Regions from separate parts of the Stenotrophomonas sp. YJH_SMC_81 genome, predicted to be linked through region 1. Evidence: riboswitches for the same ligand, from Rfam matches in the RefSeq annotation. Region 1 holds a riboswitch; the other holds the start of a gene.

Evidence for each region. Region 1 has a riboswitch for glycine ahead of gcvP (aminomethyl-transferring glycine dehydrogenase). Riboswitches for the same ligand answer to the same signal wherever they lie in the genome.
Region 2: another riboswitch for glycine. It lies ahead of AC5P8U_RS04655 (trimeric intracellular cation channel family protein); the one in region 1 lies ahead of gcvP (aminomethyl-transferring glycine dehydrogenase).

Annotation. Positions count from the first base shown of each region.
Region 1 is NZ_JCAFUB010000001.1:526,585-541,211, reverse strand. Features, by position in the region: gene AC5P8U_RS02505 (catalase) at 1-1,785, opposite strand, end outside; gene AC5P8U_RS02500 (helix-turn-helix transcriptional regulator) at 1,900-2,622, shown strand; gene AC5P8U_RS02495 (amino acid permease) at 2,705-4,072, shown strand; gene AC5P8U_RS02490 (VOC family protein) at 4,259-4,669, shown strand; gene gcvP (aminomethyl-transferring glycine dehydrogenase) at 4,763-7,630, opposite strand; glycine riboswitch at 7,693-7,795, opposite strand; gene AC5P8U_RS02480 (multidrug effflux MFS transporter) at 8,095-9,321, shown strand; gene AC5P8U_RS02475 (siderophore-interacting protein) at 9,463-10,359, shown strand; gene AC5P8U_RS02470 (hypothetical protein) at 10,428-10,820, shown strand; gene AC5P8U_RS02465 (M2 family metallopeptidase) at 10,903-12,867, opposite strand; gene AC5P8U_RS02460 (phosphoethanolamine transferase) at 13,471-14,627, opposite strand, start outside.
Region 2 is NZ_JCAFUB010000002.1:218,878-233,504, reverse strand. Features, by position in the region: gene AC5P8U_RS04670 (hypothetical protein) at 15-467, opposite strand; gene AC5P8U_RS04665 (nuclear transport factor 2 family protein) at 471-902, opposite strand; gene AC5P8U_RS04660 (GIY-YIG nuclease family protein) at 974-1,240, opposite strand; glycine riboswitch at 1,281-1,370, shown strand; glycine riboswitch at 1,384-1,487, shown strand; gene AC5P8U_RS04655 (trimeric intracellular cation channel family protein) at 1,572-2,189, shown strand; gene AC5P8U_RS04650 (3-deoxy-7-phosphoheptulonate synthase) at 2,396-3,469, opposite strand; gene AC5P8U_RS04645 (hypothetical protein) at 3,765-4,022, opposite strand; gene AC5P8U_RS04640 (DNA alkylation repair protein) at 4,208-4,948, opposite strand; gene AC5P8U_RS04635 (MarR family winged helix-turn-helix transcriptional regulator) at 4,945-5,445, opposite strand; gene AC5P8U_RS04630 (sensor histidine kinase) at 5,517-6,815, opposite strand; gene AC5P8U_RS04625 (response regulator) at 6,848-7,555, opposite strand; gene AC5P8U_RS04620 (aspartyl protease family protein) at 7,662-8,585, shown strand; gene AC5P8U_RS04615 (serine hydrolase domain-containing protein) at 8,654-9,814, shown strand; gene AC5P8U_RS04610 (DUF6445 family protein) at 9,886-10,497, opposite strand; gene groL (chaperonin GroEL) at 10,635-12,284, opposite strand; gene AC5P8U_RS04600 (co-chaperone GroES) at 12,366-12,653, opposite strand; gene AC5P8U_RS04595 (endonuclease) at 12,965-14,627, shown strand, end outside.

The sequences.
Region 1 (14,627 bases):
CTGCATCGCCCCATCGCTCAGCGTGGCGCCGCCTACTTTGGGCGCGACCAGCTTCACGTCTGCACCTGCCTTCCGCGCCGCTTTGCTCAGGCTGGCCATCACGCGCGCGTCGGAGCCCTCATCAAACAGGATGCCGATGCTGCGTCCTTGCAGGGTGGGCTTGTTGCGCCCGATCACGCGCACCTCGGGAGCGGCAGGCATGTCCTGCGCCGGCGTGGCGGTCGGCGCGGGGTCGGGCAGTGCAGGCAGTGCGAGCCCATCGGCTACGCGCTGCGCCAGTGATTCGTCGATGTTGCGCAGGTGGCTGACGGTACGCACCCGCACCTTGAGTGTTTCCACCTTGGACAATTCGAACACGAGTGCCGATGCCAGATGCGCCTGTTCCGGCTTCTCAAGGCTACGGAAGAACATGCGGGCCTGGCTGTAGTGGTCGGCGAAGCTCTCCGCGCGGGTGCGGCCCTTGCGGCCATCGTCGGCGCTGGCATGGCTGCGGAAACCTGCGGGCGTCTCGCGCGGCGAGTCCTCCTGCAGCGAGCTGGGATCATAGGCGACGCGGCCCTTGGGCACCTGCATCTGCATGTGGCCGTCGCGCTGGTGATTGGCGAACGGGCACTTCGGGGCATTCACCGGGATCTGATGGAAGTTCGGGCCGCCAAGCCGCAGCAGCTGGGTGTCCAGGTAGGAGAACAGGCGGCCCTGCAGCAGTGGATCGTTGCTGAAGTCGATACCCGGCGGCACGTTGGCCGGGCAGAACGCCACCTGTTCGGTCTCGGCGAAGAAGTTGTCGGGCCAGCGGTCCAGCACCATCCGCCCGATCACCTGCAGCGGCACAAGCGATTCGGGAATGATCTTGGTCGGGTCCAGGTGATCGAACGGGAACGCGTCGGCTTCTTCTTCGGTGAACAGCTGCACCGCCAGTTCCCACTCGGGGAAATCACCGCGCTGGATGGCCTCGAACAGGTCACGGCGATGGAAGTCATTGTCAGCCGATTGCAGTTTCAACGCTTCGTCCCAGACCGTTGACTGGATGCCCAGCTTGGGTCGCCAGTGGAATTTGACGAACGTCGACTCGCCCGCCTCGTTCAGCAGGCGGAAGCTGTGCACCCCGAAGCCTTCGATCATGCGCAGCGAACGCGGAATGGCGCGGTCGCTCATCGCCCACATGATCATGTGCATCGACTCGGGCATCAGCGAAATGAAGTCCCAGAAGGTGTCATGGGCCGAAGCCGCCTGCGGGAACGCACGGTCCGGTTCCATCTTCACCGCATGCACCAGGTCCGGGAATTTCATGGCGTCCTGGATGAAGAACACCGGGATGTTGTTGCCGACCAGATCCCAGTTGCCTTCCTTGGTATAGAACTTGACCGCGAAGCCGCGCACGTCGCGCGGAGTGTCCACCGACCCTGCGCCACCGGCCACGGTCGAGAAGCGGGTGAACACGGGCGTCTTCACGCCTACCTCGGTCAGGATGCGCGCCCGGGTGTGGGTGGCCAGAGACCGGGTCAACTCGAAGTAGCCATGTGCCGCGCTGCCACGTGCGTGCACGATGCGCTCGGGAATGCGTTCGTGATCGAAGTGGGTGATCTTCTCGCGAAGGATGAAGTCTTCCAGCAGCGTGGGTCCTCGAGGTCCCTGCCGCAGGGAGTTCTGGTTGTCTGCCACCGGGATGCCCTGATCGGTGGTCATCGCCGGGTGGCTGCCGCCGGCGCGCGGGTGCAGTTCATCGCCGTTGCCGCGGGGGTGGTTTTCGGTTGCGCGCTTGCCGGTCGGCTTGCTGGCGGCCATGGGGGGGAGGCTCCGGATCATCAAGGGAACCACGACACTGGAACCGAACCCGTTAAACCCAGGTCCGGCAAAGGTGAACGTACGGGCAAAAGCAGGCTCGGGTATGCTTGCCCCATGCGAGTCGAGCCCGCCGACATCGAAGCCCTGTTCGACGCCATCCCGGACGTGCTGTTCTTCATCAAGGACCGCCAGGGGCGGTACACCCACGTCAACCAGACCATGCTGCGACGGCTGGGCCTGCGCGCGCGCAAGGACGTGATCGGGCGCACAGCGGCCGAGATCTACCCGACCGGCCTCAGCGCGGACTATGTCGACCAGGACGCCCGCGTGCTGTCCGGCGAGGTGATCGAGAACCTGATGGAGCTGCACCTGTTCGCCAACCGCGAACCGGGCTGGTGCCTGACCTGCAAGCGCCCGTTGCTGGTCGATGGCGCCATCGAGGGCCTGATCGGCATTTCCCGCGACCTGGGCCAGAAGGACAGCCTGGGCGCCCAGTACGAGCAGCTGCGGCTGGCCCTGGCCCACCTCAACGCGCACTACGCCGAGAACGTGCGCATGCAGACCCTGCTGGACATCACCGGCTTTTCGCTGTCCAAGCTGGAGCGCAGTTTCCGCAAGGTGTTCCAGATGACCCCGCAGCAGGTGCTGACCCGGCTGCGGATCCAGATGGCCATGCACTTGCTGCATGGCGACGACAGCATTGCCTGCATCGGGCAGGCCTGCGGTTTCAGCGACCAGAGCGCCTTCACCCGCAAGTTCAAGGCTGAAACCGGTTTCTCGCCGCGCGCCTATCGCGCCCGGATCGGCGGCAACGTCGGCGAGCCCGCACTGGCCTGAGCCCCCTGCTGCGCTGTGCCTATCCCCGCGGGCCTGGGACAGGGTAAGGTGTCGCCCCTGTAGCCCGCCGCCAGCCCCGCCGATGCCCAATTCGATTCCGACCGCTTCGTCGTCCCGCCTCGGACATTCGCTCAAGCCCCGCCAGCTGATCATGATGGGCCTGGGCAGTGCCATCGGCGCCGGCCTGTTCCTCGGCTCGGGCGTGGGTGTGCAGGCGGCCGGTCCGGCCGTTCTGGTCTCGTATCTGGTCGCTGGCGCGCTGGTGATCATCGTGATGAACGCACTGGGCGAGATGGCGGCGGCCAAACCGACCAGCGGCGCGTTCTCGGTGTACGCCGCCGATGCCATGGGCGCCACCGCTGGCGCCACGGTCGGCTGGTTGTGGTGGGTGCAGCTGGTGATCGTGATCGCCGCCGAGGCGGTCGGTGCGGCCGGGTTGCTTGCCACGGTCTGGCCGGTGGTGCCGGTGCCGATGGCTGCGTTGGCCTTCATGCTGTTCTTCACTGCGATCAACCTGCTCGGGGTGAAGAACTTCGGCGAGTTCGAATTCTGGTTCGCCATCCTGAAAGTGGCGGCGATCCTGGCCTTCATTGCCATCGGCGTGGCACTGCTGATGGGCTGGCTGCCGCAGGTCACCTCACCTGGCCTGAGCAACTTCACCGGACACGGCGGTTTCGCACCGAAGGGCCTGGCCGGGATCGGTGCGGCGCTGCTGGTTGTCGTTTTTGCCTTCGGCGGCACCGAAATCGTCGCCGTTGCGGCGGCCGAAACCGAAGATCCCGAACGCAGCATCGCCCGTGCCATCCGTACCGTGGCCTGGCGCATCCTGGTGTTCTACATCGGCTCGCTGAGCGTGATCATCGCCGTGGTGCCCTGGACCAGCGAAGCACTGAAGTCGCCGTTCGCCGCCGTGCTGGACATAGCGCGCATTCCGGGCGCCGGCACTGCGATCACCCTGATCGCGGTGATCGCGCTGCTGTCGGCACTCAATGCCAACCTCTACGGCGCCTCGCGCATGATGTATTCGCTCGCGCAGCGCCGCGAAGCACCGGCCGTGCTGGGCTGGACCGATCCGCGGCAGGTGCCGGTCATCGCCGTGCTGGCCAGCGTGCTGTTCGGCTTTGCGGCCACGGTGATGGAACTGCTGTTCCCGGACCGGGTGCTGCCGGTGCTGCTGAACATCGTCGGTTCCACCTGCCTGCTGGTGTGGACGCTGTCGCTGGTTTCGCAGCTGGTACTGCGCCGCCGCGCCGATCGCCTGGGTACCCGGCTGCCGTTCCGCATGGCCGGTTTCCCGTGGCTGACCTGCTGCGCGCTGGCGATCCTGGCGCTGATCTTCGGCCTGCTGCTGAGCGAGGCGCACACCCGCCTGCAGTTCCTGTCGATGGTGGCGCTGACCGCCACCATCGCCGCCGGCAGCGCCATCGCCCGGCGCATGCGCGAGGCGTGACTGAAGCTGTAGAGCCGACCCTACGGTCGGCTGCGGTTGCTGTAGTTTCTGTAGAGCCGACCCTGTGGTCGGCTGCTGTTCGCGTAGTCGCCAGCCGAGCGCGGGCTCGGCTCTACAGCCGGCATACATCCGCCGTGCCATCCTGATCGTGTGGGCCGCCAGCGGCCCGTCGACCAGGAGTACCGCATGCTGCGCAGCCGTCCCTTCCTGATGTTCACCGGCCAGGCCGAGGCCGCGCTGGCCCTGTACGCCGAAGCCTTTGCCGATTTCCGCCTGCTGGCCCTGCAACGCCACCCCGAGGGGGCCGGCGCCGGCGTACCCGGACAGGTCCGCCAGGCCATCTTCCTGCTCGGTGGCACCCATTACCTGTGCTTCGACAGCCTGGATGTGCACGACTTCACCTTCAGCCCGTCGATCTCGCTGTTCGTCGAGTGTTCCGGTGCCGAGCAGTTCGAGCGTGCGGCACGCGTGCTGGGCGAGGGCGGCCATTGGTTGATGCCGGTGGGTGATTACGACTTCAGCAACCGCTATGGCTGGGTGCAGGACCGCTTCGGCGTATCGTGGCAGTTGAGCCTGGGACAGATGCCGGACCCGTGATCGGGTAACTGTGGGTGTGGACCCTGGTTCACACGCCCTCATGAAAACGGCCCGCTTGCGCGGGCCGTTTTTCTTTATCGATGCAGTGAGGAATCAAGCCTCGACTTCATCATCCTTGTAGGCATCGACCGGGATGCAGGCGCACATCACGTTCTTGTCACCGTACACGTTGTCGACGCGTGCCACCGGCGGCCAGTACTTGCTCTGCTTCAGGCTGGCCAGCGGGAAGGCGGCCAGTTCGCGCGGGTAGGCGTGGGTCCACTCGCTGGCGGTCACCGCGGTGGCGGTGTGCGGCGCGTTCTTCAGCGGGTTGTCCTCGCGGTCCAGGCGGCCGTCTTCGATCGCGCTGATTTCCTCTCGGATCTGGATCATCGCGTTGATGAAGCGATCCAGCTCGTGCAGCGACTCGCTCTCGGTTGGCTCGACCATCAGCGTGCCCGCGACCGGGAAGCTCAGGGTCGGGGCGTGGAAGCCGAAGTCGATCAGGCGCTTGGCGACGTCCTCGGCACCGATGCCGCTGGTCTTCTCCAGCGGGCGCACGTCCAGGATGCACTCGTGCGCCACCAGGCCGTTACGGCCGGTGTACAGGGTCTTGAAGTGCGGAGCCAGGCGCTTGGCAATGTAGTTGGCGTTGAGCTGCGCGACCTGGGTGGCCTTGCGCAGGCCTTCACGGCCCATCATCGCGATGTACATCCAGCTGATCGGCAGGATCGAAGCACTGCCGAAGCTGGCCGCGCTGACCATGCCGACCGGGCCGTTGTCACCCAGCTTGCCCGGCAGGAACGGGGCCAGGTGCTCCTTGACCGCGCACGGGCCCACGCCCGGGCCACCACCGCCGTGCGGGATGCAGAAGGTCTTGTGCAGGTTCAGGTGCGAAACGTCCGAACCCCACTTGCCCGGCTTGGCCACGCCGACCAGGGCGTTCATGTTGGCGCCGTCGGTGTACACCTGGCCGCCGTGCTTGTGGATGATCTCGCAGATCTCGACCACCTCTTCCTCGAACACGCCGTGCGTGGACGGGTAGGTCATCATGATCGCGGCCAGGCGGTCGCTGTACTTCTCGGCGTTGAGGCGGATGTCCTCGACGTCGACGTTGCCGTTGGCATCGGTCTTGGTCACCACGACCTTCATGCCGCACATCTGCGCCGAGGCCGGGTTGGTGCCGTGTGCCGAGTCCGGGATCAGGCAGATGTCGCGGTGGCCTTCGCCGCGCGAGCGGTGGTAGGCACGGATCGCCAGCAGGCCGGCGTACTCGCCCTGCGCGCCGGAGTTCGGCTGCAGGCTGACCGCGTCGTAGCCGGTGCATTCGACCAGCATCGCTTCCAGCGTGTCGATCAGTTCCTTGTAGCCCAGCGCCTGGTCGGCCGGCACCAGCGGGTGGATCTGCGAGAACTCCGGCCAGGTCACCGGGATCATCTCGGCGGTGGCGTTGAGCTTCATGGTGCACGAGCCCAGCGGGATCATCGTGCGGTCCATCGCCAGGTCCTTGTCGGCCAGCGAACGCAGGTAGCGCAGCAGTTCGTGCTCGCTGTGGTGGGTGTTGAACACCGGGTGGGTCAGGAACGCGGACTGGCGCAGCAGGCCGGCCGGCAGCGCGTCGGCGGTGCTGGCGTCCAGCGCCTCGACGTCAGCCTGCGCGCCGAACACGGTGGCCAGCGCGACCACGTCGGCGCGGGTGGCGGTCTCGTCCAGGCTGATGCCGACCGAGTCGCTGTCGATCGCGCGCAGGTTGTAACCGGCGGCGCGTGCCTTGGCGTGGATCTCATCGGCATGCACGCCGGTGATGTGCAGGGTGTCGAAGAAGTCGCCACCGACCTGCACGCCGGCGTTGCGCAGTGCCGCAGCCAGGATCGAAGCCAGGCGGTGGGTGCGCCGGGCGATGCGGGTCAGGCCTTCCGGACCGTGGTAGACCGCATACATCGAGGCCATCACCGCCAGCAGCACCTGTGCGGTACAGATGTTCGACGTCGCCTTCTCGCGGCGGATGTGCTGCTCACGGGTCTGCAGGGTCAGGCGATAGGCCGGGTTGCCCTGGGCATCGATGGAGACACCGATCAGGCGGCCCGGCATCGAGCGCTTGTAGGCGTCACGGCAGGCCATGAACGCGGCGTGCGGGCCGCCGAAGCCGAACGGCACGCCGAAACGCTGGCTGTTGCCGACCACGATGTCCGCGCCCCATTCGCCCGGTGCGGCCAGCAGGGTCAGCGCCAGCAGGTCGGTGGCCACGGCCACCAAGCCGCCGCGTGCGTGCACGGCCTCGACCAGGGCCTTGTAATCGCCGATCTGGCCGAAGGTGTCCGGGTACTGCAGCAGCAGGCCGAAGGCTTCCGCTTCCAGTGCTTCGGCGGGGGTGCCGACGCGCAGCACGATGCCCATCGGTTCTGCGCGGGTGCGCAGCAGTTCCAGGGTCTGCGGGTGCACGGCGTCGTGCACGAAGAAGGTGTCCGACTTCGACTTGGCCGAACGCTTGGCCAGGGTCATCGCTTCGGCGGCGGCAGTGGCTTCGTCCAGCAGCGAGGCGTTGGCGATCTCCATGCCGGTGAGGTCGGCGCACAGGGTCTGGAAGTTGATCAGCGCTTCCATGCGGCCCTGCGAGATCTCGGCCTGGTACGGGGTGTAAGCGGTGTACCAGGCCGGGTTTTCCAGGATGTTGCGCAGGATCACGTTCGGGGTGTGGGTACCGTAGTAGCCCTGGCCGATGAAGCTGCGCAGCACGGTGTTCTTGTCGGCGATCGCGCGGATCTTCGCCAGTGCCTGCACTTCGGTCATCGACTCCGGCAGCGCCAGCGGCGCCGGCGACTTGATCTTGGCCGGCACGATGGCATCGGTCATCGCATCCAGCGACGCGTGGCCGACGACGTCGAGCATCTGCGCGATCTCGGCATCGTTGGGGCCGATGTGGCGCTCGACGAACGCATTGTGGTGCTCGAGCTCACGCAGGGAAGGGGTGTTCTGGGACATGGCGAAGGATCCGTCAGGAAAGGGCACACGCACGGGCACAAGCCGCCGGTCGGCGGTCTGCGGGGCGCCCCTCTGTCCTTTTGCCTGAGAGTTTGGAAGCGCGGAAAACCGCAGCTTCGTGCCCCTTCGGCGCCGGATCGAACCGGTCTCTCCAGAGTTCTGTTACGGGTGGTATCGGGCCTGAGCGATTACGGGCGTTGCGCCTTCGGCAGCGGTGTTCCGCTTCTCCCACCGTGTTGCCCGCCGATTATAGCCCGTTGCGGGCCCGCTGGCCGTCTACGGGCCTGGCCGCTGCGCCTGAATGGCCGATGGCCCGGACGTGCGTTTTGTGCATCGCTGCATGGCATCAGGCGCAATCCCCACCTATGATGGCCAGATACCCGAATTCATCTGGCGCCCTCCCTGCAGACAGGGACCGGCGCCCGCCGTGCGTGCCGCGCATGGCCCTGCCGGACGCCTTTCCCATGACCGCCGCTGTTGCTCCCTCCACCCGCCGCATGGCCCTGCTGCTTGCCGGCCTGGCCATGTTCGGCCCGTTCTCGATCGACACCATCTTCCCGGCCTTCCCGCAGCTGGCCCAGCGCCTGGCGGTGGACGAGGTGGCGGTGCAGCAGACCATCAGCGTCTACCTGCTGTTCTACGGCCTGATGAGCCTGGCGCACGGTCCGCTGTCCGACGCCTGGGGCCGCAAGCGGGTGATCCTCGGTGGCCTGGTGGTGTTCGTCGGCGCCTCGGTGGGCTGCGCACTGTCCACCGACCTGACCACGCTGCTGGCGTTCCGTGCGCTGCAGGGCCTGTCGGCGGGTGTCGGCATGATCGTCGGCCGCGCGGTGATCCGCGATCTGTACCACGGCCATGACGCGCAGCGGCTGATGAGCCAGGTGTCCATGCTGTTCGGCATCGCCCCGGCCATCGCGCCGATCATCGGTGGCTGGATCCTGCTCAGTGGCGCGGGGTGGCCGCTGATCTTCTGGTTCCTGGTGGTGTTCGGGCTGGTCCTGCTGGCGGCCACTGCACGCTACCTGCCCGAGACCCATCCCGTCGAAGCGCGCGTGCCGTTGTCGCCGCGCGTGCTGCTGCGTGATTACGTGCGCATCGGTTTCAATCCACGCTTCCTGCGCCTGGCGCTGGCCGGCAGCATCGGCTTTGGTGGAATCTTCCTGTACATCTCCTCGGCGCCGGTGTTCGTGATGCAGCACCTGCACCTGGGCGAGGGCGGTTTCGCCTGGTTGTTCATCCCGACCATCGGCGGCATGACCACCGGCTCATTCCTGTCCGGGCGCATGGCCGGGCACACCACGCCCACCCGCCAGGTCTCCATTGGTTTCGGCCTGTGCGCATTGTCAGTGCTGTTGAACGTTGGCTACGTGGTGCTGTCGCCACAGTTCGTGCTGCCATGGGCGGTACTGCCGATCTTCCTGGGTGGCATGGGCATGGCGCTGATCTTCCCGATCCTGGCGCTGGCGGTGCTGGACATGTACCCGCATCAGCGCGGCCTGGCCTCGTCGCTGCAGGCCTTCGTGCAGCTGATGATCAGCACCGTGGTGGCCGGCGTGGTGTCACCACTGCTGAGCGGCAGCCCGCTGCACTTGGCACTGGGCCAGGCGGCGTTCTTCGGCGCCGGTTTCGTGTTCTGGTACTGGGAACACCAGCGCGAGCGCGCGGCGCAGGCAGCCTGCACGGGTCACTGAGCAGCGCGCAGGGGTAGGGTGGGCCGCGATGCCCGAAACACTTGCGGCAGGGAACGGCCGGACTAGGCTGGGCATTCCAGCCAGCCGGTGCGTGGGTGCACGACAGCCAGCCGACCCAATGTCGTTGCATGAGGTTTCGCCATGGCTGCGCAGCAGACCTACCGCCTGTTCGAGGTGGCGCTGAAGGAGCGCCGCGTTCTTTCCCCTTCCCTGGACCGCATGGTGTTCACCGGCGCCGACGTGGCGCGGATGAAGACCGAAGGCCCGGACCAGCGCATCAAGGTATTCTTCCCCTTGCCCGGGCAGGACCTGCCACAGGTGCCCAGCGGCGAGGACTGGTATCCCCGCTACCGGGCGCTGCCGGACGATCAGCGCCCGCCGATGCGCACCTATACCATCCGCCAGCTGCGTGCAGAGCTGGGCGAAGTCGATGTTGATTTCGTGCTGCATGGCGAGACCGGGCCGGCCTCGCGCTGGGCCATCCATGCACGCCCCGGCGACCGTGTGGTGTTGCTGGCTCCCGATGCCGACTGTGCCGACAGCAGCGAAGGTTGGGAATGGAAGCCGCCGGCCGGCGTCGGCCAGGTGCTGCTGGTGGCCGATGAAACCGCGTTACCGGCGGTGGCCGGCATTCTTGAGGAACTGGCGGCCATGGTGGATCCGCCGCGTACGCTGGCGCTGCTGGAAGTGGCGCAGGCCGGCGACGCGGTGCCGCTGAAGGCACCGGCTTCCGCCGAGCTGGTCTGGCTGCCGCGCGGGCGCGCGGCGTACGGGGCGCCTCTGTTGCAGGCGGTGCAGGCGCGGCTGGCAGCGGCCTCGGGCGTGGCTGCCGGCGATGCGCCGGAGGAGATCGACGTCGATACGCAGATCCTCTGGGAACAGGCCGATACCCGCGTGGTCGGGCCGCTGTATGCCTGGGTGGCAGGCGAGGCAGCGGCGGTGATGGCGATCCGTCGTCATCTGGTCCGCGACTGCGGGCTGGATCGCCGCGCGATCAGCTTCATGGGCTACTGGCGGCACGGCAAAGTGCTGGATTGAGGGGGTGTGAAGCGGCGTGGCGGGTGGGGTGCGCTATCCTTGCGCCCCCCTCGCAGCGGTATTGCACCATGTCCACCAGCTCCAAGACCCGCCGCGACCAGCGCCGTCGCCAGGAAAAGCAGGCCGCCAACAAGGCCGCTGCCCAGGCCTCGCCGGTGGAGCCGCATGCCGAACTGCGCGACGCGCAGCGCACCCTGCTGGCCGGTGTCGTGCGCCGCGACGGCGAATGGGTGCTGGGCATGGACGGCCGTATCGCCGGCCACAGTGACTCCGCCGCACAGGTACTGGCGCTGATCATGCAGGCCGGTGAACTGCACGAGCGCAACGGCACGCCGGTGCGCCTGATGTACTCCGATGCGCTGCGCGACGCCGCGCACGCCGAAGCGAAAGAGAAGGGCCAGACCTTCGAGGAATTCAAGGCGGAACTGGCCGCGGCGATGGCGGCGAAGAAGGACAGCTGATCGCGCCGAATCTGTAGAGCCGAGCATGGCTCGGCTCTACAACACGGAGAAGGGGCGGATCCTTGCGGATCCGCCCCTTTTCTCATTTCGCCGCCGGGGCCGCGTTGGCCTGCCAGCCACACATCTGGCCTTCGTTCTGCTGCTTCAGCCACTCGTTGACCGGAGTGAAGTACTCGATCATCGGGCCGGCATCGAGCTTGTCGGTGCCGGTCAGCTCCTTCAGCGTGGCCTGCCACGGCTGGCTGGCACCCTTGCTCAGCATCGCCCAGTATTTCTGGCCGGCTTCCTTGTTGCCGTAGAAGGTGCACTCGTGCAGCGGGCCCTTGTAGCCGGCTGCATCGCACAGGCCCTTGTAGAACTGGAACTGCAGGATGCGGGCCAGGAAGTAGCGGGTGTAGGGGGTGTTGCCCGGCACGTGGTACTTCGCGCCCGGATCGAAGAATTCCTCGCCACGGGGGCTGGCCGGGGCCACGCCCTGGTACTTGGCCTTCAGGTCCCACCACGCCTTGTTGTAGTTGTCGGCGGTGATCGAACCATCGAACACGCCCCAGCGCCAGCGGTCGATCATCAGCCCGAACGGCAGGAACGACACGCCCGACAGCGCCATGCGCATCTGGTTGTTGATGACCGCTTCGCGGCTCTCGGTCGGTGCATCGACCAGGCCGATCGAGCTGAGGTACTTGGGCGTCATCGCCAGCACGATGGTGTCGCCGATCGCCTCATGGAAGCCATCGTTGGCACCGCCCTGGAACAGCGGCGGCAGCGGGTTGTAGGCCAGGTCGTAATAGATATGGCCCAGCTCGTGGTAGATGGTGGTGAAGTTCTCTTCGTTCGGCTTGATGCACATCTTGGTGCGCACATCGCCTTCCATGTTCATGTCCCAGGCGCTGGCGTGGCAGACCACATCGCGGTCGTCGGGCTTGATGAACTGGGTGCGTTCCCAGTACGACTGCGGCAGCGACGGCATGCCCAGCGACACATAGAAGTCCTGTGCGCGTTCGGTCATCTGCTTGGCGGTACGCAGTTCGGCTTCGCGCTGGGCTTTGTACTGGGCCGCCACGTTGGCGTCCTTGCCGGCCTTGGCCAGCGCCGCGCTCAGGTTGGCCTGGTACTGCTTTTCCAGTGCAGCGGTGATGTCCAGGCTGCCGGCACCCGGGTACGGTTCCAGCTGGTCCCACAGGTTCGACCAGTCCTGCTGCCACATGTTGCCCAGCAGGTGCGCGGCAATCAGGCCGTTGCCCACTTCGGCCTTGTCCTTGCCGTAGGTCTTGTCCAGCTTGCCGCGTGCATAGCAGTGCAGCTGCTCGTACATCGGCTTGACCTGTTCCCAGAGCCGGTCGGTTTCCGGGCCGATCTGCTCCGGCGGCATGTCGTAGCCGCTGCGCCACATCTGGCCGGCGTCGGCAAAGCCCATGCCCTTGGCGCCTTCGTTCACCAGGCCGACGAACTTCTGGTAGTCGCCGCGCATGCTCTTGGTGGTGCTGTGCCAGCCCTGCCAGGCGTCGAGCTGCTTGTCATAGTCGCGGCTGCGCGCCAGCACCTGTTCCAGCTCGCCCAGCTGGCGGCAGGAGTTCGGATCATTGGCATCGGTGCAGTACTTGCCGGCACCGTAGCTGCCTTCCATGCGCGTGGCGATCTGGGTCAGCTCGGCCAGCTTGGCCGGGTCGCGCGGTGCAGGCATCGAGGACATCAGCTTCAGCAGGTGGATCGCGCGCTTGCTGTCCTCGCTCATCGGCTTGCCGTCGAACTTGGCGGCCTGTTCGATCCAGCTGTTGAGCTGCGTCAGCGAACGCTCGTTGGCCTTGGCCGCAATGCGTTCCGAATCACCGTTGATGTAGGTGGAGGACAGCCACTGCGCCGAGGTCATCTCCGGGTAAGCGGCCTTGAATTCGGCATTGATGCGGGCCACGAACTGGTCGGCGGTTTCACCGGCCGGAGCGCTGCTGCTGGCGGTATCGGTGCCTGGGGCAGCTTCCTTCTTGCAGGCGGCCAGGGCCAGCGTGGCGGCGGCGATTGCCGAGGCCAGCAGGAGATGACGGTGTTTCACGGGCGGTCCTTGGGTGGTGAACGACGGCCGAAGGCTAGTGGGCCGTCGCTGCCACCGCAAGTGGCGGAAGTCGGCCGGGCGGCGCCCGGCACCCGCAGAGGCCAGAGCACAAGCAACAGCAACCGCCGAAGCAACCGCAACAGCGGGGTATCCGTGGGATGGCGCGGCGGTGTGGGCTTGCAGGACACGCTGTAAACCCATCCATGGGGGCTCGATGGCGCCATCCATGGCGCCAACGGTCCTGCAAGCCCACACCGCCCCACGTCTGACAGATCGTGGCGGCTGTTGGTAGGTGTCGACCTTGGTCGACACATCTGTCAGGTATCGACAATCAAAATGGGGTCAGATCCGTTTTCTTCCGGAAAACGGATCTGACCCCAAGATCGTTCCAACAGATCGCGGAAAACTGTCGAAGGCGGGGTGGGGCCGGTTGCGGGGGCGTGAGCCGCATGGATGCGGCGACCGAGCTTACATGGACGTACTTGCAGCGTCCCCCGCAACCGGACCCACCCCGCCACCCCTCAGGAAACCCGCTTCTGCTGTTGCTTCGGCCGTTGCCGTTGCCCCTGCAGGTGCAGGGCTGCAAGCCCTGCCAAACACCCCTCAACCTTCGCAGTTGGCGAACACGTCGCGGTCGCGCTCGTACAGCGCCGTCTTAACCTGCATCAGGCCCAGCACCGACGGGAACAGGTTGTCGTGGTCTGTATAGGCCGCCGAACGCTTGCGCACGCACTGCAGGTCCAACCCACGGCTGCTGGCGAAGCCCGGCGAGAACCACATCGTCATCGGTACGCGGGTCTGCTCGGCCGGTGCGATCGCATACGGCACGCCATGCAGGAACAGGCCCTTCTCGCCCAGCGATTCACCATGGTCGGACAGGTAGATCATCGCCGTGTCGTAGTCCTGCATGCCCTGCAGCGTGCCGATGGTCTTGGTCAGGAAGTGATCGGTGTACAGCACGGCGTTGTCATAGCTGTTGGTGATCTCGTCGCGCGAGCAGCGGCCGATGTCACGGGTGTCGCAGGTCGGGGTGAAGCGGCGGAACGCGGGCGGATAGCGCTCGAAATAGGCCGGGCCGTGGTTGCCCAGCTGGTGCAGCACCACGACCCGGTCGCCGGGCTTGGCCCGCACCTGGGTGGCCAGGTCCTGCAGCAGGATCTCGTCCATGCAGCGGCCATCGGCGCACAGGCCGGGTGTGGTGGCGTCGGACAATGACTGGAAGTCCAGGCCCTCGCACACGCCCTTGCAGCCGGACTGGTTGTCACGCCACAGCGGCGCGATGCCGGCGCGGTTCAGTACGTGCAGCAGCGACTGGTGCGCACGGATCTTCTTCTCGTCGTAGTCGTGGCGGCCCCACGGCGAGAACAGGCACGGCAGCGAGACCTCCGTGCTGGTGCCGCACGAATGCATGTCCGGGAAATTGATCACGCTGGCCTGCGCCAGTTCCGGAGTGGTGTTGCGGCCACCGTTGAGGCCCCAGTTCTGCGCACGCACGGTCTCGCCCATGACGATCACCAGCAGGCGCGGCTTGCTGGCCGGCGCTCGCGGAGTGGCCTTGGCGTCGGTGCCGATCGGCAGCTTCGGTGCGCGCTGCACCGGGTTGTCGCCACGCAGCGCACGCGGCATGCCCAGCAGCACGTTGGCCGGGGTGGCGAGGTAACGCACTTCGCGCTGGTTGCGCATCAGTGCTGAAACATCCTGGAACGAGATCAACGCGCCGCCGACGGCGGTTACCGCGGCCACCAGCAGGAAGCCCAGCC
Region 2 (14,627 bases), on a different contig from region 1:
CGCATGGCGTGGATCTACTGGTTCATCGGGCCACCGGACACCCGCCGTTTCGACCAGGTCCGGCAGAAGTCCTCCTTCCTCGCGGTGTCGGCAATCTGCGCGGCACTCCAATGCCGGGTGATCCAGATCGTCAGTGCGGTACTGCTGAGATGCCAGCGCAGCATGCCGCGCTGCGGTTGCCGCCACAGGTAGCGCCGGGCAATCCAGAAGGCCTCCCGCTCCACTTCAGGCACCTTCTTCATCGCGTCCTTGTCGAAGAACTGGGCGGTAAAGCGCCAGGGGTTCATCGGCTGGTATCCCGCCCGTGGCTCGCTGCTACACGCAGCCACACCACTGGGCGCACGGTCGGCCGGCTTCGGCCGACCGCCTGCCAATGCCAGCCCGAGCAGGTACAGCAGGCCAGGCAGCAGCGCGATGCCGGCGACCAGCACGACGACGGAGATCCATGCTTTGCCGGCGGCACGCATCGCTCACTGTGCCTTCGGCTTTGGATACCACAACGCGTTGACGATGACCCAGCGCTGGTCGAAGCGCCCCATGTGGAAGTAATCGACGAACCAGGGGGTCTCCAGCCGCACCGAGGCCGCGTTGCCGGTCACGTCCAGCACCGTGCAGAGACGATCCCATTGATCCTTCGGGGTCTTCAACGCGCCCTGCTTCGTCAGCGAGACCAGTTCTTCCTTCGACATCCGGCGCAGGCCCAGGCGTTCGTCGGGTGTATCGCCGAGCACAGCGCGCTTGGCCAGGTCCGGATGCAGGGAGCGGGCGACGCGCTGCGGGTCGGCCTCCAGCTGGCCGTCGACGTAGTCGTGGCAGGTGGCTTCGATGGCCGCGAGGGTGGCCGGGTCGGCGGCAGGGCTCGTTGCTGCGGAAAGAGCGAACAGCAGGGCGATCGTGGACATCCGGGTCTCCAGCTCTGGGCGCGGGGCGATCATCGCATGGGCCGGGTAGCCCATCCACGCGTGGCGTGGATCTACAGGACCGGCGCCTGCAGCCAGGCCAGCTTGCGTTCGCGGGGCTGCTGCTTGAGTTGCCACTCGGCGCGTGAGGCGGCGGCCCGGTCCGGGTATTCGCGCACGGCCAGCACGCGCAGCGGTGGCCGGGCCCGGGTGTAGCGCGCGCCCTTGCCGGCCTGGTGGGCGGCGAAACGCGCGTCCACGTCGGTGCTGATGCCGGCGTAATAGCTGCCATCGCGGCATTCGAGCAGGTACAGGAACCACGGGCGGGCGGAAGGGGCCATGCCTGGATTATGCCGTGCTGCACTGCAGCGGATATACTGGCGCCCGAATGCAGGAGAGAGGCGCCGCGCTGGCGCCCGCCGAAGGCGCAGGCTCCCATGATCGCTCAGGCCGGTGGGCTGGAATCCCACCAACCATGCATTCGACTCGCCGAGCTGGAGAGAGGTCACCGGGCATGCCCGGGACGATCCGCCGAAGGGGCACGCGGCCAACGCCGCTGAACTCTCAGGCAAAAGGACAGCGGGAGCGGCACCGGTCATCGTCATCCCGTCATTGCGCAGGCAGTGGTGGCAGTTGCGCATGGCCGGCCCCACCGCGCCCGGAGCCTGTTCCATGCTGCTGTCCATCATCTACCTGATTGCCATTTCCGCCGAAGCCATGACCGGTGCACTGTCTGCCGGCCGCCGCCGCATGGACCTGTTCGGTGTGGTCATGATCGCCTGTGTCACTGCCCTCGGTGGTGGATCACTGCGCGACATCCTGCTCGGCCACTACCCGCTGGGCTGGGTGAAGCATCCCGAGTACCTGGGGTTCACCGTATGCGCGGCGCTGATCGCCACTTGGGTGGCACGCTGGATGCACCACTTCCGCCGCACCTTCCTGGCACTCGACGGACTGGGCCTGATCGCCTTCACCCTGATCGGCTGCTCGATCGCGCGGGAAGCCGGCCATGCGATGCCGATCGTGCTGATCGCCGGCATGCTGACCGGGGCGTTCGGCGGCGTGCTGCGCGACATCCTCTGCAACGAGGTGCCGCTGATCTTCCAGAAGGAGCTGTACGCGATCATCGCGCTGCTGACCGGCGCGGCGTATCTGTTGCTGCTGCAGTGGGGCGTGGCCGACGCCACCGCGATCCTGTGCTGCCTCGGCGGCGGCTTCGCGCTGCGCCTGATGGCGATCCACTACCGCTGGGAAATGCCGAAGTTCGTGTACCACGACGAAGTGCATTGAGGTTCGCGTTCGCCTGGGGTTCCATGCTGGGCGCGGATCGACTGCACCACCCCGGCGATGTACCTGGCGCTGTCGCTCATGCGCAGCGCCAGGCGCATCGCCGGTGCAGATGGGCCGGTCTCCAACTCCGGCCGGCCCTGATCGCGGCCGCACCCCCGCAGGCGCTGGCCGCCATCCACACACGTGCCGCCATCAGGCGGCTTCATTCACGCCGCTTCGGACACCTTCACTTCACGACGGGCACGCACGGCCGCAGCCAGTCGCTCCAGCACGGTCACGGTGGTGTCCCAGTCGATGCAGCCATCGGTGATGCTCTGCCCGTAGACCAGCGGCTGGCCTTCCACCAGTTCCTGGCGGCCCCCGACCAGATGGCTCTCGATCATCACGCCCACGATGCGCTGTTCGCCGTCTTCCATCTGAGCGGCGATGTCGTCGATCACCTTCGGCTGGTTCTCGGGGTTCTTCAGGCTGTTGGCATGGCTGGCATCGATCATCAGGCGCGCCGGCAGCTTGGCCTTGGCCAGCACCTGGCAGGCCTCAGCCACGCTGCCAGCGTCGTAGTTCGGTTGCTTGCCACCGCGCAGGATCACATGGCAATCCGGGTTGCCGGTGGTCGACACGATGGCAGTGCCACCCTGCTTGGTGACCGACAGGAAATGATGCGGGTTGGATGCCGCACCCACCGCGTCGGCGGCGATCTTCACGTTGCCATCGGTGCCGTTCTTGAAGCCGACGGGGCACGACAGCCCCGAAGCCAGCTCGCGATGCACCTGGCTTTCGGTGGTGCGTGCGCCGATCGCGCCCCATGCCACTAGGTCGGCGATGTACTGCGGCGAGATCACATCGAGGAATTCAACACCGGCCGGCAGGCCGAGCTTGTTGATGTCGCGCAGGAGGCCACGGGCGACGCGCAGGCCCTTGTCGATCCTGAAGCTGCCGTCCAGGTCCGGGTCGTTGATCAGGCCCTTCCAGCCCACCGTGGTGCGCGGCTTCTCGAAGTACACGCGCATGACGATTTCCAGCTCGCCAGCCAGCGCGTCGCGCAGCGGCTTCAGGCGCTGGGCGTACTCGATGGCGGCCTTCGGGTCGTGGATCGAGCACGGGCCCACCACCACCGCCAGGCGGTCGTCACGGCCGTGCAGGATCTGGTGCAGGGCCGCGCGCGAGGCGCTGACGGTGTCGGAAGCCTCATCGTCACAGGGCAGCATCGCCAGCAGCTGGGCGGGCGGTGTCAGCGGTTCGATGGTGCGGATACGCAGGTCGTCGGTGTGCGGGGGCATTGCAGGAGATCTCCGGAACGTTGGGGGTCCCCAGCGTGGCGGCATGAAAAAAGCCGCCAGGTTCGCTGGCGGCTTTCGGGAATGCGTCTGAAGCTTTCTTCAGGGTGAGCGCAGTCCTTCCTCCGCCAGTGGCTTCGGAAAGTAATACCAGTAAAAGCGGGTGGCGGCTGCGTTCATGGGATCTATTGATAGCACAGCTTTTGCGCAGTGCAAAATGTTTCATCCGCAACTGGGCGCGCGGTTCAGTGATGCGCCTGACCGCGCAGCCCACGCGGTGGCCGCCGTGCAAGGTCGCTCATCTTCCATGCACTTCCACGTCCAGCAGCAGGCCTTCGTGGATGTCGGCCCAGCGCTCCAGCACGCGGTCCAGCTCCTGCCGGGCCTCGTCCAGCTGCTCGGGATTGAGCAGGGAACGGGTGGTGTAGAGATCGGACACCAGCCGGCGCAGTACCGCTTCCGGGATGGCCACCGAGGGCCCTTCCATCTGCGGCAGCTGCAGTGCCGGCGTATCGCCCTGCGGGCCGTACAGCGTTACCTGGAGCGTGCTCTGCATGATCAACTTCCCTGCGGATGGACATGGGCAATGTCCTGTTTACCGCGTCCGGGTGACAGACGCATGTGCCGTGCGCCTCCGGAGGCGCTGTTACAAGGTGGCCAGAGCGGTGTAGAGCTCGATGAGGGTGTAGGACATGGAAGGCCTTCCTTGAGGTTGATGAGGTTGCCGGCCAGCGGCCGGCACTACCGCAACGAGCGCATGGCGCGTTTGCGGATGTAGGCATTGGCATCGCCAGGGTGCTGCTGTTGCCATCGTGCGCACAGCTCACGCAGCCACTGCGGTTGAGTCTTGCCGGCATCGTTGAGCCAGTTCCCGACCGAGTCCTGCACGTAGCGCTCCGGGTCGTTGGCCATTGCTTCCAGCATCGGCAACGCGAGTTCTGGATGCTGCTTGAACAGCGCGATATGCGTGGACCACACGCCTCGTGGGCGCAGCGCTTCGCAGGCGAAGCGGCGCAGGTAAGGCGATGCTTCCTGCGTCCACACCTGCAGGTACTCAAGCGCCTGCAACGGTGCGGCAACGATGTCGCTGCGCAGCGCCAGCCATGCCCATTCGCGCACGCCGAAGTGCGGGTCGTCAGCCAGCGGACGCATCGCCCGCAGCTTGGCCGGCAGCGCCGCGCCGGCATCGCTGCCAATCAGGTAGCAGGCCCAGCCACGCACGGTGTCTGATGCGTGTGCCTGCCAGTGCGCGGGATCACCCTGGCCGGCTTCGTGCAGCAACCGCGCCGCCAGCGCCATGCGCTGGGTGATGCCCTTGCCGGAGGCGTCGCGCATACGTTGCAGCGCTTCCGGCTCGAGCACAGGTGCCACCCCCTGCAACAGCGCGGCGAAATCCACTGCCAGGCATTCGGCCAGATGCGTGGCAGCGGCACCACCGCTGTTGAGTGCACGCAGCCGTTCCGCGGGAATGGGCGTGCTCATGCGGCGGCTTCCCGCCCGGTGTCCGTGTGCTGCCAGACCTTGTGCAGCAGTTGTGACAGCTGCTGCCGTTCATCAGCATCCAGGCCGTTGAACAGGCCGCTGATCCATTGAGTGTGCCGCTCGAACAGCGACTCGGCCAAACGCTTGCCCGGTGCGGTCAACACGATCTGCAGACGACGGCCATCCTCGTCATCGCTGCGACGCTGCAGCAGGCCTTCGCGCTGCAGGCCATCGAGCAGGCCGCTGATGGTGGCCCGGGTCACGCCAGCGCGCTCGGCCAGCGCGTGCGGCGCCAGTGCGCCGCCGGCCCCGTGCAGCAGGAACAGCACGATGAAGCGACCCTCGCTGAGCCCGTGCGGTGCCAACCGTGCAGCGCAGTCGCGATCGATCGACGAGGACAACGAGAGCAGCTGGAAGCACAGGCGCAGCTGCGCGATGTTGGCGTGGCCGCGCCGCTGCGCTTCCTCCAGCAACGCCTGATGCTTGGCTTCGATCATCCTTTCCTCACTTCATGATTAGGCGCCTAATCATATGGAGGGGTGGCCAGTGGAAGCAAATCGGAGTTGACTCAGGAAGTGCGTCCCAGCAGCAGCCGCGCGATCAGCCCCCCGCCCTCGCGGTGCAACAGCTGAAGTTCGCCCGCGTGGCGCTTCGCCACGTTGGCAGCCACGGCCAGTCCAAGTCCGGCGCCCCCGGTGGCGCGGCTACGCGAGCCCTCGCTGCGCTGGAACGGTTGCAGCAGGCGTGCGCGATCGATCTCGGCGATGCCAGGGCCGCGGTCCATCACGTCCAGCTGCACTCCATCACCCGCCGTGGCGACCCACAGCTCCACGGCGCCCGCGTAGCGCTCGGCGTTGTCGATGAGATTGTCGACCGCGCGCCGGAGCAGCAGCGCATCGCCATGCCACGGCAACGTATCCGGGCCCTGAAGGGAAATGTCGACCCCGCGCAGCAGCGCCGCCTGCACGCAGTCCTCCAGCAGCGCTGAAAGATCCAGCATCCGCATCTGCAACGGCTGCAGCTCACCGCGTGCGTAGTCGAGCACCTGCTCGATCATCGTATCCATGCGCTCGATGTCTGCCACCATCCTGGCGGCCTGTGGCGCGGGAGCGAACTCCGCGCGCAGGCGCAGGCCGGTCAAGGGCGTGCGCAGGTCATGCGCCACGGCCGCCAGCATATGCGTCATGTCCCGTGCCTGGGCGCGCAGACGTTCGCGACCGGTGCTGATCGCTGTGGCCAGTACCTGCACTTCGCGTGGACCGTCATCAGGCAATGGCGTTTCGGCCTGCAGGTCGACCCGTGCGCTGGCTTCAGCCAGGCGTCGCAGCGGGCGCCCCAACCGGATCGACGCCCACGCCGCCAGAGGGGCCAGCAGGATCGCACCGCCCAGCAGGGCGAGCATCACCTGGCGGCGCCAGGCCGCCAGGTCACTGTGGTCGCTGCCGACCACCCGCCATCGGCCATCGGCTTGCCGCATCCCCAGTTCGAACGGCGGCCACTGCATGGCGGTCAGCAACGCGGCCTGCGATTTCAGCACGCCAGCACGAGCGGAGGCGTCCAGTACCGCGCCACCCTCGATGACCTGCACATCGGGCGCCCTGCCCTGCCCCGTCCACACCAGGCGTACATTTCTGGCCGGCAGGTCCATCTGCAGCGCCGCCAACTGGGTGAGCCAGTCACTGGCGCTGCCCCGGGGTGGCGCGTCCTGCGTCGACATATGCAATCCCAGTGGCGCCGGCGCCTGTTCCCCACGCAGCACCTGCATCGCATGGTCCAGCCGCATCGGTGGCGGCGCGGGCCGGGGCATCCACCCCACTACCGCAACGCTGACCAGGGTTGCCAGCAGCAGGCTGGCCAAGGCCAGCATCGCGATCCAGCGGGTGGTTGACCACCGGCTGCTCACAACACCCCTACCTCCGCGTTGAAGCGGTACCCTTCGCCACGCAGTGTCTGCACAAGGGCTTCAGCGCCGGACGCGGCCTGCCCGAGCTTGCGGCGCAGGCGGCTGATCGCAAGATCGACGGCACGGTCCACGCTGTCGCTGGCTTCGCCGCGACTCAACTGCAGCAGCTGTTCGCGCGCCAGCACCCGCCCGGGACGTTCAGCCAGTGCCAGCAGCAGAGAGAATTCACCGCGGCTCAGCACCAGTTCGGCGCCATCCGGCGCGAACAGGCGACGCTGGTCAGGCAGCAATCGCCAGCCATCAAACCGCAGCTCGCTGACCACCTGTGCGCGCAGCTTGTCCTGCCTGCGCAGCAGCGCGCGTACCCGCGCCAACAGCTCGCGCGGGTCAAACGGCTTGGCCAGGTAGTCGTCCGCGCCCATCTCCAGGCCGATCACGCGATCCGGCGCGGCCCCCATCGCCGACAGCATCAGGATCGGGATCGCCCGCGCCTGCAGCCGGCGGCATACCGACAGGCCATCCTCACCGGGCATCATCCAGTCGAGGATGATCAGGTCAGGACGTTCAACCTGCAGCAACACGTCCAGCGCTGTTGCATCCGCCGCCACACGCACCTGGTAGCCGTGCAGCAGCAGGTGGTCGGCGATGGCGTCACGAATGCTGGCATCGTCATCGACGACGATGACGCGGATGGGAGTGTTCATTGCCTCAGTATCCCGCACCTGTGTATCAGGACGGTATCAATGCCGATATCGCGGTGATACGCCGCTGCGCGCCAATGGCCGCCCACGATCACTGCGGAGTCTCCCCTTGCGCCTGTTCCTGCTGCCCCTGTTCGCCATCCCCTTGCCGGCGCTCGCCTCCGATGCCGCCGAGCACGTCCTGCCGATGTGGATGCAGGGCGGTCATCCGGCAGTGGCCGTCTCGCTGGACGGGCGTTCAGAGCCGCTGCGCTTCGTGGTCGACAGTGCCGCCGGGGCAACCCTGGTCGATGCACGCGTAGTGCGGCGCTACGGTTTGCAGGATGCGGAAGCGGCAGTGTCGCAGGCCCAGGGCGCGAGCGCGAAGGCGGCGCAGTTGCAGCGCATGCGCAGCACAGCGTGGCAGCTGGGCAGCTGGCAATTGAAGGCCAGCGGCATGCAGGTCGACCTGTCATCGCTGGCGAAGGGCGATGATCCGGCCATTGACGGCTTGATCGGCAACGACCTGACCGGGCGCTGGGACACTCGTTGGGACTTCGGCCGCAATCAACTGGCGCTGTGGACACCCGGCGGCTTGGACCTGGAAGGGCCGGGTTGCCAACCCAATGCGCTGCCCGGCCGCGATGACGGCCTGCGCCAGTTCGGCTTCATCTCGCTTGCCTTGGGTACGCCCGGCGTGGATGCCATCGCCGTGGTCGACACCGGTGCCGCGCAGACCGTCCTCAACGCCGAAGCAGCCCGCGCACTGGGCCTGCGCACCGACGGCAGCGATGCTCGGGTGCGTGCACGTGAAGAGGGCACCGAGGGGCTGGGTGGCGGTGCGCAGGCAACCTGGCTGTACACCCTGCCCGGCATGACCGGCGGCAACTGGCAGCACCCGCCGATGGAGGTCCGGATCAGCGAACTGCCGGTGTTCAGGGCGATCGGCCTGGAGGCGCGACCGGCCTTAATCCTCGGTGCCGACGCGATGCGCGGTGGCCAGGTGGACATCGGTGCGGGTGCCGCGCGGATCTGCCTGCGCCGACCCGGCTGACATCCGGCGCATGACGGCGGGAGCTGGCAGGCGTAGCATCGCGCCACGTCCCGCCAGGAGTTCCACGCATGCGCCGTGCTGTCCTGCTGTTGCTGACGCTGCTCCCGCCGGCCGTGCTGGCCGCGCCGCCGCTACCCTCGCCCGCGCGCATCGATGCCGAAGCACAGCGGCTGATGCAGGCGGCGCATGCGCGCGGGATGGCGCTGGCGGTGATCGATGGCGGCAAGGTGGTACACGTGGCCGCCTACGGCGAACGCAACGCCGCAGGCGAGCCACTGCGCACCGATACCGTGATGTACGCCGCCTCGCTGACCAAGATGGCGTTCGGCCACCTGGTCGCACAGCTTGCCCAGGACGCGCGGATCGAGCTGGACGCCAGCATCGCCACGGCGCTGGACAAGCCGCTGCCGGACTACCCGCCAGAGCCGAAGAAGTACGCCGACTACAGCGTACTGGCCGATGATGCGCGCTGGCGCCAGCTCACCCCGCGCCTGCTGCTCAACCATTCCAGTGGCTTCGCCAACTTCGGCTTTCTCGAACCGGATGGCCGCCTGAAGTTCCACTTCGATCCGGGCAGTCGTTATGGGTATTCCGGCGAAGGGCTGATCCTGTTGCAGTTCGTGATCGAGCGTGGACGGCTGGGCCAGGACGTGGGTGCATTGATGCAGCGGCAGGTATTCGACCGCTTCGGCATGGTCCGCACCAGCATGATGTGGCGTGAGGATTTCGCCGCCAACCTGGCCGATGGCTGGACAGCGGAAGGCACGGCCGAGCCGCACGATGAACGCAGCCGCGTGCGTGCGGCCGGTTCGATGGATACCACCATCGCCGACATGGCGCGCTTCGCCGCCGGCTATGTCCGCGGCGATGGGCTGTCGCCTGCAATGCGCAGGGAACTGGTGCGGCCGCAGCTGCCGATCACCACCGCCAGCCAGTTCCCCACGCTGCAGCCGGAGCTGCCCGTGGCGCAGCAACGCAAGGATCTGGCCGCGGGTTTGGGCGTGGTGACGTTCCGCGGCCCGCAGGGCGCAGGTTTCTACAAGGGCGGCCACGACGATGCGGTCGGCAACACGCTGGTGTGCATCGAACGGCACAAACGCTGCGTGGTGATTCTGGGCAACGATGTACGGGCGGAAGCTGCGTTCCCGGCACTGGTGGCATTCGTACTGGGCGATACCGGCGTGCCGTGGCAGTGGGAGTATGGCGCGGCGAAGGCATTCGTCGAATGAGGGTGCGATGACGCCTGCATGGCGAACGCGGCTGGGAGAGGAGCATCCACGCCAAGCGTGGATGGCACTCTTCAACGCGCCTGCTCGAAGAACATCAGGTATACCAGCCGGCCATTCTCCGGTCGATCACCGAACGCTGGCCCGGCGGTGTGCCAGAACCAGGGCCGCAGCAGCACCAGCCGGTTGAAGCGCATCGGAATGCGCATGGTCATTTCCCACTGGCTGTCGTCGTTGCTGTCGCGCTCGATGATGTCGCGATGCATGTCGCCGCCGTTGGCGTAGCCCAATGCGGCCAGCTCCGCCGCGTCCAGGGCCATGCGCTCGGTGCCGGTACGGCGATGGCGGAAGAACTCGGTGCCGCCCTCGCAGTGCTCCGGTGCACTCAGGTAGAGAATGCCCGACCAGTGCGAGTGGTCGGCGTGTACCTTGGCGCGGCCGATGTCGCCGGCGAGGGTAAGGCGGAACTTGCCGTGCGACTGCAGCGGGTTGACCGGCCGCAGCGGTTCGTTGACCAGTCGCGAGACCGCACCGGACAGTCCCTCCAACTCCAGCCGCTGCTGTGAATTGCGGCCGGGGAATGCGCCCTCCTGGACGGGATAGTCCAGGCCCAGTGCCGCCTGGCGCAACCCCTGCGCATCGGCGGGAGAAAGGAAGTCGTCAACGACGATGAACGAGGTAGGCATGGTTACCGAGCGTAGCGATGCACTGCGGCGACGGCAACCGGGCAACGAAAAACCCCGCCTTGCGGCGGGGTTCTTCTTTACATCACATCGGGAAGGCGTGCCGACCGAGGCCGGCAACGACCGCCGGAGGCGTGGACTTAGAAGTCCATGCCGCCCATGCCGCCCATGCCACCCATGCCACCAGCGCCGCCCATGGCCGGCTCGTCCTTCTTCGGAGCTTCGGCAACCATGGCTTCGGTGGTGATCATCAGGCCGGCGATCGAGGCCGCGTTCTGCAGGGCCGAACGGGTCACCTTGGTCGGGTCCAGGATGCCGAACTGCAGCATGTCGCCGAACTCGCCGGTGGCCGCGTTGTAGCCGAAGCTGCCGGTGCCTTCCTTGACCTTGTTGATGATGACCGACGGCTCGTCGCCAGCGTTGGCCACGATCTCGCGCAGCGGGGCTTCCATCGCACGCAGGGCAATCTGGATGCCGTGGTTCTGGTCTTCGTTGGCACCCTTCAGGCCGGCCAGCGCGGTGATCGCGCGGACCAGGGCAACGCCGCCGCCCGGGACCACGCCTTCTTCAACGGCTGCACGGGTGGCGTGCAGGGCGTCGTCGACGCGATCCTTCTTTTCCTTCATTTCGATTTCGGTCGAGGCGCCGACCTTGATCACCGCAACGCCGCCGGCCAGCTTGGCCACGCGTTCCTGCAGCTTCTCGCGATCGTAATCCGAGGAGGTGTCCTGGATCTGGGTCTTGATCTGCGCCACGCGTGCATCAACGTTGGCCTTGTCGCCGACGCCGTCGATGATGGTGGTGTTCTCCTTGGAGACCTGCACCTTCTTGGCGCGGCCCAGGTCCTTGATGGTGGCCTTTTCCAGCGACAGGCCGACTTCTTCGGAGATCACGGTGCCGCCGGTCAGCACGGCCATGTCTTCCAGCATCGCCTTGCGACGGTCGCCGAAGCCCGGGGCCTTGACGGCCACGACCTTGACGATGCCACGGATGGTGTTGACCACCAGGGTCGCCAGCGCTTCGCCTTCAACTTCCTCGGCCACGATCAGCAGCGGCTTGCCGGCCTTGGCGACGCCTTCCAGCACCGGCAGCAGGTCACGGACGTTGGAGATCTTCTTGTCGTGCAGCAGGATGAACGGGTCATCCAGGTCAGCGGTCTGCGACTGCTGGTTGTTGATGAAGTACGGCGACAGGTAGCCGCGGTCGAACTGCATGCCCTTGACCACGTCCAGCTCGTTGTCCAGGCCCGAGCCTTCTTCAACGGTGATGACGCCTTCCTTGCCGACTTCCTTCATCGCGTCAGCGATGATCTGGCCGATCGACTCATCCGAGTTGGCCGAGATGGTACCGACCTGGGCAATCGCCTTGTCGTCGGCGGTCGGCTTGGAGATGTTCTTCAGCTCGGCGACGGCAGCCGAAACGGCCTTGTCGATACCGCGCTTGAGGTCCATCGGATTCATGCCGGCGGCAACGGCCTTGGCGCCTTCGCGGATCAGGGCCTGGGCCAGCACGGTGGCGGTGGTGGTGCCGTCGCCGGCATCGTCGTTGGTGCGCGACGCGACTTCCTTCACCATCTGCGCGCCCATGTTCTCGAACTTGTCAGCCAGTTCGATTTCCTTGGCGACGGAGACGCCGTCCTTGGTGATGGTCGGGGCGCCGAAGCTCTTTTCCAGCACGACGTTGCGGCCCTTCGGGCCCAGGGTGGCCTTGACGGCATTGGCGAGAACATTGACGCCGCGCACCATGCGCGAACGGGCGTCTTCACCGAAACGAATATCCTTGGCAGCCATTGCATTTACCTCATTGGTAGCGCCGGACGAGGCCCGGCGGCTGGGAGTTTGGGATCAGGTTGAAACAGGTCGCGCCGAAGCTCAGCCGATGACGGCGAGCACGTCGTCTTCGCGCAGGACCTTGTATTCGACGCCTTCGCTCTTGTACGAGCTGCCGGCGTACTGGCCGTAGATGACCTTGTCGCCGACCTTCAGCGACGGCGCGCGCACGTTGCCGTTGTCCAGCGGCTTGCCCGGGCCGACGGCCACGACCTCACCCTTGGTGGACTTTTCCTTGGCCGAGTCGGGGATGACGATGCCACCGGCGGAGATTTCGTCGGCTTCGATCGGCTTGACCACAACGCGGTCGTGCAGCGGCTTGATGCTCATAGGAGACCTCTTAAGTGATTGATTGGTCTAAAAAAGTCCGGCGATGTTAGCACTCACCCCAGGCGAGTGCCAGAACCGCACGTGAAGAAACCCGACAACGTCGGGAGCAGGGCAGAGATGGAGCCCTGCCGCCCCCTTTCAAGGGCGGAATGAAAAAATTTTTTCGCCCGCGCGCCTCGGCCAGGGCGTCGGTCCAGATCAATTTCGGTGACAAGCGTCGCACTGTCAGATATCTGACGTTCATTTACGACAAAGTGTCACTGGATCGGCCTTAGGCTCGGTCAGGCATTCCCAATCACAAGGAGTAGTCGATGCGATTGCTGTCCCCGCTTGCCGCCGCCTGCCTGCTGGCGCTGGCCGCTGCGCCGGTCCAGGCCGAGGTCTTCATCAATGAACTGCACTACGACGACAGCACCGCCGCCGGTGACGTCGGCGAAGCGATCGAGGTCGTAGCCACTGCCGGTGAGGACCTGTCCGGCTACCGCCTGTACCTCTACAACGGCAGCAACCCGTCGGCCGCCACCGTCTACGCCAACAATCCGGTCCCGGCCGGCACCGCCGCCGGCTGCGGCAGCGCCACCATCGCCGTGGTCAACTATCCGACCAACGGCCTCCAGAATGGTCCGAACGACGGCATCGCCCTGGTCGATGCCAGCGGCAAGGTGGTCCAGTTCCTCAGCTACGAGGGCGCCATCACCGCCTCCGGTGGCCCTGCCGCGGGCATGACCAGCCAGAACATCCCGGTGGCCGAAAGCAACAGCACCGCGCCGGGCACCTCGCTGCAGCTGACCGGCAGCGGCAGCCAGTACGCCCACTTCACCTGGGCCGAATCGGCCGGCCAGACGTTCGGCAGCTGCAACAACGGCCAGACCTTCAGCGGCGGCGGCACGCCAGGCCCTAACACGCCGCCGTCAGTCTCCACCACCACCCCGGCGCAGGGCAGCAGCACCTTCCCGGCTGCCGCCGACCTGGAAGTGGTGTTCAGCGAGACGGTGAACCTGGCCAGTGGCGCCTTCGCCCTGAGCTGCGGCACCTCCGGCACCGTGCCGCTGACCTTCCCGGCCAGCGGCCGCAGCGTGAAGCTGTCCACCAACACCGCGCTGGTGGCCGGTGAAGCCTGCCGCTTCGACATCCGCGCTGCGCGCATCACCGACCTGCAGGGCGCGCATCCGGCCGCCGACAGCCGCATCGCCTTCACCGTGGCCAGCACCGGCGGCAATCCGGACCCGGGCAACCCGGGCGTGCCGGCCGGCTACTACTCCAGGGTCAACACCAGCAGCCCCAGCCAGCTGCGCTGCTCGCTGCACGCCACCATCAAGGGCCATACCGCCTACCCGTACAGCGGCTCGGGCACCAGCACCTGGACCATCCTGGAAATCGCCGACGAGGATCCGAACAACCCGAACCGCATCCTCGATGCGTACCGCAACCGCAGCTACGCCAAGGTCAGTGATCGTGCGGGCACCGGCAGCGGCCTGACCTACAACCGCGAGCACACTTGGCCGAACTCGCTGGGCTTTGCCACCACCACCGGTGACAAGGGCCTGCCCTACGCGCCGTACACCGACACCCACATGCTGTACCTGACCGACGCGCAGTGGAACGCCGACCGTGGCAACAAGCCGTTCGCCAAGTGCGATGCCAGCTGCGGCGAGCGTGCCACCGAAGCCAACAATGGGCAGGGCGGCGGCAGCGGTGGCTACCCGGGCAATTCCAACTGGGTGCGCACGCCGGACGGCAACACCGGCACCTTCGAGGTGTGGGGCAAGCGCAAGGGCGACATGGCGCGTGCGGTGATGTACATGGCGATCCGCTATGAGGGCGGCAAGGATGCGGCCACCGGTCAGTCCGAGCCGGACCTGGAGCTGACCGACGACCGCAGCAAGATCGTCAAGACCAGCAGTTCGCCGGCCTACATGGGCCTGCTGTCGACGCTGATCGACTGGCACCTGTCCGATCCGCCGGATGATGCCG